3 regions of the Paenibacillus sp. CF095 genome follow, and region 2 is predicted to be linked to each of the others. Evidence: riboswitches for the same ligand, from Rfam matches in the RefSeq annotation. Region 2 holds a riboswitch; each other region holds the start of a gene.
What was found. A riboswitch is a leader RNA that binds a small molecule or an ion and turns the genes downstream of it on or off. The one in region 2 is predicted to bind S-adenosylmethionine.

Region 1: it holds a riboswitch for S-adenosylmethionine, as region 2 does, so the genes downstream of both, metA (homoserine O-acetyltransferase MetA) here and mmuP (S-methylmethionine permease) in region 2, are expected to answer to the same signal.
Region 3: it holds a riboswitch for S-adenosylmethionine, as region 2 does, so the genes downstream of both, BLS69_RS25690 (methionine ABC transporter ATP-binding protein) here and mmuP (S-methylmethionine permease) in region 2, are expected to answer to the same signal.

Annotation. Positions count from the first base shown of each region.
Region 1 covers NZ_FMZN01000001.1:3,399,851-3,403,136, forward strand. Annotated here, with positions in the region: gene BLS69_RS14810 (PLP-dependent transferase) at 1-991, opposite strand, end outside; gene metA (homoserine O-acetyltransferase MetA) at 1,016-1,933, opposite strand; SAM riboswitch class I at 2,170-2,293, opposite strand; gene corA (magnesium/cobalt transporter CorA) at 2,745-3,286, shown strand, end outside.
Region 2 covers NZ_FMZN01000006.1:68,776-72,061, forward strand. Annotated here, with positions in the region: gene BLS69_RS27760 (spore germination protein) at 1-306, shown strand, start outside; gene BLS69_RS27765 (Ger(x)C family spore germination protein) at 303-1,505, shown strand; SAM riboswitch class I at 1,576-1,677, shown strand; gene mmuP (S-methylmethionine permease) at 1,770-3,182, shown strand; gene mmuM (homocysteine S-methyltransferase) at 3,160-3,286, shown strand, end outside.
Region 3 covers NZ_FMZN01000004.1:270,262-273,547, reverse strand. Annotated here, with positions in the region: gene BLS69_RS25700 (COX15/CtaA family protein) at 1-701, shown strand, start outside; gene BLS69_RS25695 (Cthe_2314 family HEPN domain-containing protein) at 897-1,613, shown strand; SAM riboswitch class I at 1,743-1,883, shown strand; gene BLS69_RS25690 (methionine ABC transporter ATP-binding protein) at 2,010-3,044, shown strand; gene BLS69_RS25685 (methionine ABC transporter permease) at 3,045-3,286, shown strand, end outside.

The DNA of each region.
Region 1 (3,286 bases), on a different contig from region 2:
CGCCGAGACTTTCGGCAAAAGCAATGAGTTTGATATGACGCAGCAATGGTTCAACATAACGTGCATCCTTCACTTTGAAAGAGAAGATACCTGTGTTACCCGTGGATTGTTTGTTCTGTATCTCATACCCCGGATGATCGGATAGACCTGGATGATATACTTCAACCACCGCTGGGTGCTCAAGCAAGTATTTAGCAATAGTAAGTGCATTGTGCTCATGACGCTCCATGCGAAGAGCCAGCGTTTTCATACCTTTCATCAACTGGTAGGAGTCACTTGGAGACAATACCGCTCCAATGGAATTATGCAGGAACGCCATCTCTGCAGATAACGCTTCACCTTTGGTAATAATTAGTCCGGCCAACACATCATTGTGTCCGCCCAGATATTTGGTAGCGCTATGAATGATGATATCGGCACCCAGTTCAATCGGACGTTGGAAAAATGGAGTCAGCAACGTGTTGTCAACAATAGTCAACAGGTTGTAACTTTTCGCCCAGGAAGCAACGGCTTCCACATCGGTGATCATCATCAGTGGATTGGTTGGTGTCTCAATAAATACAGCTTTTGTATTCGGCTGACGAACCTTCTCCAGTGCTGCAAGGTCATTCGTGTCCACATAACTTGCCGTTACGCCGAAACGGGACAGAATACGTTCCAGCAGACGATAGGTTCCACCATACAGATCCAGCGATACAATCAGATGATCCCCTTGACCAAACATGGCAAAAATCGTTTGCAGCGCGGCCATTCCCGAGCTACAGGCAAACCCTGCATCACCAGACTCCAGCGCTGCGGCCGCTTCTTCCAATACTTTACGGGTTGGATTAGTCGTACGAATATAATCAAACCCCGTGCTTTGTCCAAGCTTCGGGTGGCGAAACGCAGTGGATTGATAGATCGGAAAGTTAATGGCGCCTGTTACCGGTTCATTGATGGACCCAATTTGTGCTAAGCGGCTTTCGATTTTCAACTTGTTGTTGTCTTCCATTGCTGCATCCTCCTGTAATCTCGATTAGATTTGCGGGCCAATATCGTAAGGTGTTTCTTGATACACATAGTAATTGAGCCAGTTAGAGAATAATAAGTTGGCATGAGCGCGCCAAGTAGCCGGTGGCACACGGGAAGGATCATCATTCGGATAATAATGTCTAGGCAATGCGATATCCAACCCTTTGGCTGCATCCCGGTCATACTCCCACTTTAATGAGAACGGGTCATACTCGGCATGTCCTGTGGCAAAAATCTGTTTGCCGTCTTTGGTAGCAACCAGGAAGATCCCCGCTTCCTCGGATTCAGCCAAAATCTCTAAATTCTCATTCTTTTCAATATCTTCGCGTCTCACTTCCGTATGACGGGAATGTGGAACGTTGAATACTTCATCGAATCCACGCAACAACGGAACATGTGGTTTATTGATGGTATGCGGGAAAACGCCAAAACACTTTTCATCCAGTGCAACCTTAGGTACGTCAAAATGATGGTATAAACCTGCCTGGGAAGCCCAACATATGTGGAGGGTTGAAGTCACATTGGTTTTAGTCCATTCAAAGATCTCTTGGATTTCATTCCAATAGTTCACGTCTTCGAAATCCATCTGTTCCACCGGAGCACCCGTAATAATCATTCCATCGAAACGGCGGTGCTCAATCTCATCAAAGGTTTTATAGAACAGATCCAAATACTCCTGAGACGTATTCTTCGACGTATGGGATTTGGGATGTACGAGAACAACATCTACCTGAATAGGCGTGTTTCCCACCAGACGAAGCAATTGTGTTTCGGTCGTTTCCTTTGTGGGCATCAGGTTTAATATAGCGATACGGAGTGGACGAATATCCTGCTGATATGCAGAAGTTTCATCCATGACGAAGATATTCTCTCCTTCAAGTACTTCTTTTGCTGGTAGAGTATCGGGTATTTTGATTGGCATAGTAAGTCTAACTCCTCCTTTTGCATAGATAGATGCAGCCACCCCTGGCTTGATGTCTTCACATCAATACAGGTATAGACTGCCTTGAGCTTGTAAAAACATTGAATTGCTCTTTCATCCAACGTTACAAACAACCTCAAGTTCCTTAGCGAAAATCACTGCTGAGAAGTCGGGGCATATAACAAAGACCTTCCTCGGATTTCGAGAAAGGTCATATGTAAAAAAGATATGCGCCTCTCTCATCTCTCAGTTACAACAGTGCCACTTGACACTTAGTCGCTGCAAGAATTAGCACCGTGCGGTATACCGCCGGTTGCCGGGTTTCATCGGGCCAGTCCCTCCACCTACTCTTGATAAGATTTCGCTGTATTAGATTGTAATTAAATATGGTTCACCGTCTACTTTATTACATTAATGCCCTCACGTCAAGATGCAGTTCGATGTCTGCTTCCCAGATCGGAACCGTTCATCATCCGTTGTCATACACTGCCTCAGGGCGCGAAATAGACACATTTTTGCGCTTGAAAGCACCTTGTACCAGCGGTATACTAAACAAGGTGTTATAAACCCTTATGTGAGAGGTGACATATTAAATGGATGGCGACCCGAGGCCTGACTGGCAGCCGAATTCCGACAAACTGCATAGAGAATTGACATCAGCATGCCGGCAGCGGGACGTGACTTCCGTTTGATTATATAGTGAACGCAGCCCTGATCTCCAGGCTCCGCTGCCGACCGGCTGATTTGTTCTTTTTGCGCCCATAATGATAATATCCGCCAAGTTGGCGGGTGCAGAAGGAGTAGATTAACGATGAAAATCCGGTTGGTAAACAACGGTGTATTTATTCCGGTGGACGACATTCAGCAGGCGCTGACTCCACCAGCGGAAGGGTTTTACTGGATTGATGCAGACGTAGACGATTTGGCGGTACTTCAGCCGCTGTTCTTGATGCATGATCTGGCTGTGGAAGACTGTCTTAGTGACGAAGAACAACGTCCGAAGATTGAAATTTATGAGAACCATTATTTTATTGTGATTAATAGCATCCGTTTCGATGATGAAGAGATATTTCTACGTGCGGTGAACTTATTCCTCGGCAGACATTTCATTATTAGTGTTACGAAGCAAAAGGTCAGCGAATTGCGCACACTGAAACCAATCCTGTGGGAACAGGAAATCAGTACACCGGATCGTCTGTTGTATTTGCTGGTTGACTTGATCGTTGATAATTATTTCACCGTAGGTGACCGAATTGAAGCACGGATCGAGAAACTTGAGGAAGACATTCTGATGCACACCAAAAAGTCACATCTGAATGAAATTATCGGGCTACGCAGTGAGATTCTGTGGCT
Region 2 (3,286 bases):
ATATTCGAGCGTTTTGAATCCTTATTGCTGGTCATCTGGATTATGCAAATCTTTTCGACTACAGCTATTACACATTACTGCGCTTCGGTGGGTATTCGTGACTTGTTTCGTTCCAAAAAAATCAAAGGCATCATGTACGGCCTGCTTCCGTTCATTTATCTGACAGCAATGATGCCCAAAACCGTGGATGATACCTTCAAACTAGGAGATATGCTGGGCAATGTGTCCGTATTTTTATTTGGCATTTTACCTCTGATACTACTGTTGTTAAGTCTGATTCGCAAAAAAGGAGGCAAGCATGCATGATTACATTCCGTATGTTGTTACGCTTAGCCACTGTATTATGCATTCTCTTAACGATATCCGGATGTTGGAGCAGTCGGGAGATAGAGGATCTAAGTGTCTACGTCGGTCTTGGGATCGATATCGGCAAAGAGACGGAATTTGAGAAAGACATCGCTAATCAGGGAGGAGCGTATTCCAAGCAGAACAATTTGACGGCCACGGTACAGATTGCTCCCGGTAATTCCAGCAGTCAAAAGAGCCAACAATCCGGTTCGCCTTCTTCTGGTAAAACGTCCTATTCCAATGAACAGCTTACCGGAGATTCCTTGCTGCAAATCTTTCGTCAGTTTGCACTGAGGCGAGATCACCCGCTCATCGGACATCATCTGAAGGTCATCGTTGTGTCCAAGGATATTGCCAAAAAGTATGGTCTGGATCAGCTGCTGGATTTTGTACTTCGGGATAACGATATTCGCCCTAACTGTCTGGTGTTGATTAGCCATCATCGCGCTGTTGATGTACTGACTTCAGATGATCCTTCCCGGATTCCAGCATTTTATCTGACAGGCATTACCGGTAATTCGTACTTGTCCAATAAAATCCTGGACCCCGTTCTACTCTCCAAATTAGATGCACAAATGCAATCTGGTTCCAGCTTCTTGCTCCAAAATGTACTGAACTCCAATGGAGAGGACAAATTCTCCGGTGCCAGTATCTTTGATGGGAAAACGACCAAATTCATCGGGGAACTCAGCCAAACGGATCTAGAAGGGCTATCGTGGATCAGACCTAAAGAAAAAGGAGGCATCTTGAAGACATACAATAAAGCGGGATTCACCGTGGTATATGAAATGAAAAAGAAAAAAACAAAAATAATTCCAAAAGTGGTTGGCGATGATATTTCATTCCATGTGAAGACTGAATCCGAAGGTTGGTTGATGGAGGATTGGCGTGCTCCCGAGGAAGAGGAAAAAGGTGCTTATCTCAGAGAATTGGAAAAAGAATTTGCTGAACTGGCCGAACAACAGATTCGACAGGTGTTATACAAACTTCAGCATACCTATAAAGTAGATGTTGCGGATTTTCGGGATAGCTTGCGTATCAAAGAACCCAAAACATGGAAAAAAGTCAAAGACGATTGGGATAAAATTTTTAGCACCGTGCCGATCACGTATGAGGTAAAGACCACCATCACCAATCCGGGGTCTTCCACCGAATAGCGAGGTGTGCCATTTATTATTTAAATGTTGACACATTCATGATAGATCGCTATATTTATAAAAAATCATTTTCTTATCCAGAGAGGTGGAGGGACTGGCCCTTAGAAACCTCAGCAACAGATCTGAAGGATACTGTGCTAATTCCAGCGGGTGAAAGCCTGATAGATAGGAGCGTTTGTTTTTATTTGTCAGTAACGGCGCACTCTTTAGGCAGAGTGGGTCTTTTTTGTTTTTTCTGGATGAAGAAGTAGGGGAGCAGCAGGTATGGAGAACAACAACGACAAAGGGCATTTTCAGCGGAAAATGCAGGCACGGCATGTGGTCATGCTCTCTCTAGGAGGAGTCATTGGAACGGGATTATTCCTCAGCTCAGGGTACACCATTCAGCAAGCGGGACCACTGGGAACCATTCTGTCCTATCTGATCGGAGCCATTGTTGTATATCTGGTGATGCTCTGTCTTGGTGAACTGTCTGTTCATATGCCAGAGACGGGAGCATTTCATAGTTATGCAGCCAAATATATCGGACCGGCAACAGGCTACACGGTGGCTTGGTTATACTGGTTAACCTGGACTGTTGCGCTTGGCTCCGAATTCACAGCCGCCGGATTGCTGATGCAGCGCTGGTTCCCATCGGTCAACGTATGGATATGGAGTGCGCTCTTTGCACTGATGATCTTTCTGTTCAACGCTTTAACAGTGAAATTATTTGCGGAATCCGAGTTCTGGTTCTCATCTGTAAAAGTAGTGACTATCGTAATCTTCATTATTATCGGTGGCGCAGCCATGTTTGGTATCATTCCCATGGCGGATTCTGAACCGGCTCCATTTCTATCAAATATTACCGCATCCGGGTGGTTCCCTCATGGGGCTACAGCGATATTGATGACTATGCTTGCTGTAAACTTTGCCTTCTCAGGCACCGAGTTAATCGGCATTGCCGCCGGTGAGACGGAGAATCCGGAAAAGACGATACCAAAGGCTATTCATACAACGCTGTGGCGTTTGGTTATTTTCTTCATCGGAACGATTGTTATCTTGTCGGCCTTGCTGCCCATGTCGGATGCCAGTGTACTGGAAAGTCCGTTTGTAGCGGTAATGGAGCGGGTGGGAGTACCCTATGCAGCAGACATTATGAACTTTGTTATTCTAACGGCGATTCTCTCTGCTGCCAATTCGGGCCTATATGCATCTTCACGGATGCTCTGGTCTCTGGCTGATAAAAAAACAATCTCTCCGTGGTTTGCTAAACTGACCAAACGCGGGGTACCGCTGAATGCACTTCTGATCAGTATGGTGGGTGGTGCACTAGCTTTGCTGTCCAGCATCATTGCACCAGGTACCGTGTATATTACTCTGGTCTCCATCTCAGGTCTGGCTGTCGTTGCGGTATGGATGAGCATCAGTGCCTCCCAATACATGTTCCGCAGACAATATATCCGGGAAGGACATGCGGTCAAAGATCTGGTCTACCGCACACCACTGTATCCGGTGGTACCAATTGTTTCATTTATATTATGCCTGGCTTCATGCATAGGTATTGCCTTTGACCCGACACAGCGAATTGCGCTGTATTGTGGGGTTCCGTTTATCGCAGTATGTTACGCTGCTTATTATCTGACAGAACGTGTGAATAAGAAAAGAGGACAAGTACATGACGCAAGCACAACAGACTAACCCCATAGAACAGATCCTGCGTGAACATCCGGTCATGATTCTGGATGGAGCGCTGGCAACGGAACTTGAACAGCATGGATGTGATCTCGATGATCCACTATGGT
Region 3 (3,286 bases), on a different contig from region 2:
TTCTGCGGTTTGGCAAGTCACGCCGTGACCTGCAATTGTTTTCTTTCTTAACTCTGGTATTTGTTATCGTCCAGGGAATCATGGGGGCTTTTGCCGTTGTCTTCTCCCAATCTTCAGCAGTCATGGCACTGCATTTTGGCTTTGCACTGATTGCTTTTGCCAGTTCTCTAATGATGGCGCTGGGCATCAGGCAAGAGGCAAAAGATGGCGGATTGGAGCGACTGAATAAATACCCTCGGGTTAGTAAAAAATTCAGGAATCTGGTCTGGTTCTCCACCATTTACACATATCTCGTGGTATACACGGGTGCATTTGTGAGTCACACGGATTCTGCCGGCGGATGTTCCGGATTTCCGCTCTGTAACGGGCAGATTATTCCTGAGCTTTCGGGTGGGGTAGCGGTTGCTTTTGCTCACCGTGCAGCAGCTGCGTCGCTCGTGATTGTTATTGCAATCCTGGGTCACTTCGCTTACCGTAATCATCCGGACAATAAGGAAATGCGTACTCTGGGTGTGGTATCCGTTGTTCTTATTCTGATGCAAGTAGTCATTGGTATTTTCATGATGGTGACAATGAACCGTCCGGAAGTATACATGTTCGTAGCTCTTGCTCATATGCTGGATATCGCCATATTGTTCGGAGTCTTAACGTATATGAGTTTCCTGGTGTACAAGCTGTATCGCCCGGTTAATCGTTTCTAAGATATAGATTCACTTTTTCAAAGGTACTTGGGCTAAATATGAAAGTCCACCATCCAGTGATGTACATCATTGGACAGGTGGACTTTGTTTGATGTCAGGGGGATCAGGGCAACCTATGGCAAGCAGCAATTACACGGATTGGATGATGTGTTAAGGTGATGAATTCTTGTTGATTTGGAAAAGAGGAGGTTAGATATGCTGCGAACGTTGTTGGGGGAAAAGCCACGTATAAACGAAGGTAAATTGAAGGCAGCGATGGACGCAATGGCGCATACGCTTGAGCTATTTCAACGACAAATGCATGTGGACCATGATCCCACGCATGACTATCGGAAGCTGTATGTGTGGACTCAGGGACTCATCTCCTCACTGGATGAACTGGAGCAAAGCTGTTTCGCTGCTGCTCATTTTCGCAAAAGGGTCGTTGCAGGTTCAACGGATGATATGACGCCGACTGAAAAAGCCGAGTATGCTCGGTATGTGTATTTCTACAAAGATGGCTTTATCCGCTGCTTTGCCATTCTGGATAAAGTCGGCACCGTCTTAAATGAAATATTCCAACTGAATACGTCAAATACCAAAGCGCATTTTTCCTATTTTACTGTGTTGAGGCAGTTCGATTATGCGAGGGAGCATCATGATCTTGCGTTGCGATTGATTCAGATCAAGGACTCTTATCGTGAGCCGATGAGCAAGCTGCGCAAACGTCGTAATATGGAAATTCACTACATGAACTCCGAAATGCACGATGACCTGTGGCAGTTACACCAGACCTTGCAAGGTAAAGTGAAGTTGGAGGATCTGAATCAGCATGTGCAGGAAATGCGTCAAGGCGTCGATATGGTCTGTGAAACGTTAACAGCCTCTTATAGTTATATCAATAATATATGGAAAAGAAATAATTCCCTTTGACAAATCGGAATACTTGGAATATACTGAGTTTCAATCGAATGTTACACGGATAGAACTGATATTTCGGAAGTTACGTTCACATTATAAAGCATAAACTACATGAACTTATAAAATCCTACAATAACATATTTCTTATCGAGAGCGGCGGAGGGACAGGCCCGATGAAGCCCGGCAACCGATTTGTAACGACATGATCTTGTATCATTCGTTATAGATGTTAGGTGCTAATTCCTACAAAATGGTGCAAGACACGATTTTGGCAGATGAGAAGGTATATTCTTTCACGTGAAGAGCCCTCTTTGTATCTGCAAAGGGCTCTTTTTTTGTACTTTAAGGGGAGTTTTCCTTTAGATCGGGTAAAGATACATGTAGGTGGTTGGAAAGGGGCAAGTGCGATTGATTGAATTAAAAGGTTTAACAAAAACGTACGGCAAAGGGGCAAAATCTACAACAGCGTTATCTGAGCTGAATTTGAGCATCCAAAAGGGCGAAATCTACGGAGTGATTGGCCATTCTGGAGCGGGCAAAAGTACATTGATTCGCTGTATTAATTTGCTGGAGCGCCCTACGGAGGGTGAAGTATGGGTTGACGGAATAAACCTGACTGAACTGAGCAAAACCGAATTGCAGCAACAGAGACGCAAGATCGGGATGATTTTCCAACACTTTAATCTGTTATCCTCGGCAACGGTATATGACAATGTAGCTTTTCCACTAAAACTTGTGAATACACCCAAAGATGCCATTGATCGCAAAGTGAAGGAAATGCTCGCACTGGTTGGTCTGGAACACCATAGCAGCAAATATCCGGCTCAATTATCGGGTGGACAGAAACAACGTGTAGGGATTGCGAGAGCACTTGCAAGTGACCCAAATGTACTTCTCTGTGATGAGGCCACTTCGGCACTTGATCCGCAGACGACAAATTCAATCCTGAAGTTATTGCTCGACATTAACGAAAAGTACAACCTTACGATTGTTCTGATTACACATGAGATGCATGTCATTCAGAACATCTGTGACAAAGTGGCTGTCATTCATCAAGGCGGCATTGTGGAACAAGGACCTGTAACAGAAGTGTTCCTGAAGCCGCAGCATGCCATTACGCGGGACTTCATGATGCGTGACCATGAAGCTGGACTTGCTCTCGAAGAGACCGCTCTGGCGAATTCAGGCGTTGAATTGCAGGCAGGTGTTGCTTCCAAACTTGTGAAGATATCCTTTCTGGGTAACAAAACGTATGAAGCGATTTTGTCCAGGACGGTACGTAAGACGGGTGTGGATTTTGCCATCCTGCAGGGTACAATCTCTACGATTAAACAGGTGCCTTATGGACAGCTGACCGTTCGGTTCGAGGGTGATTCAATTGCGATTGATCGGACGATATCAGAATTGACCGCAGAGGGACTTGATGTGGAGGTGCTTCGTTAGATGGATTTTTCAACAGTTCGCTGGGAAGAGGTTGGTAAAGCCTCCATTGAGACACTGCAAATTTTGGGTGTATCAGGCTTGTTTACCGTTATCTTAGGTTTACCGCTCGGAGTTCTGCTGTTCATGACGGCTAGATCTGCTTCGATCAAGTCACGGGCAGTGTACACGATACTATCTCTGATTGTTAATATTTTGCGCTCAGTCCCATTTATCATATTGATTGTTGCTCTTATTCCATTCAC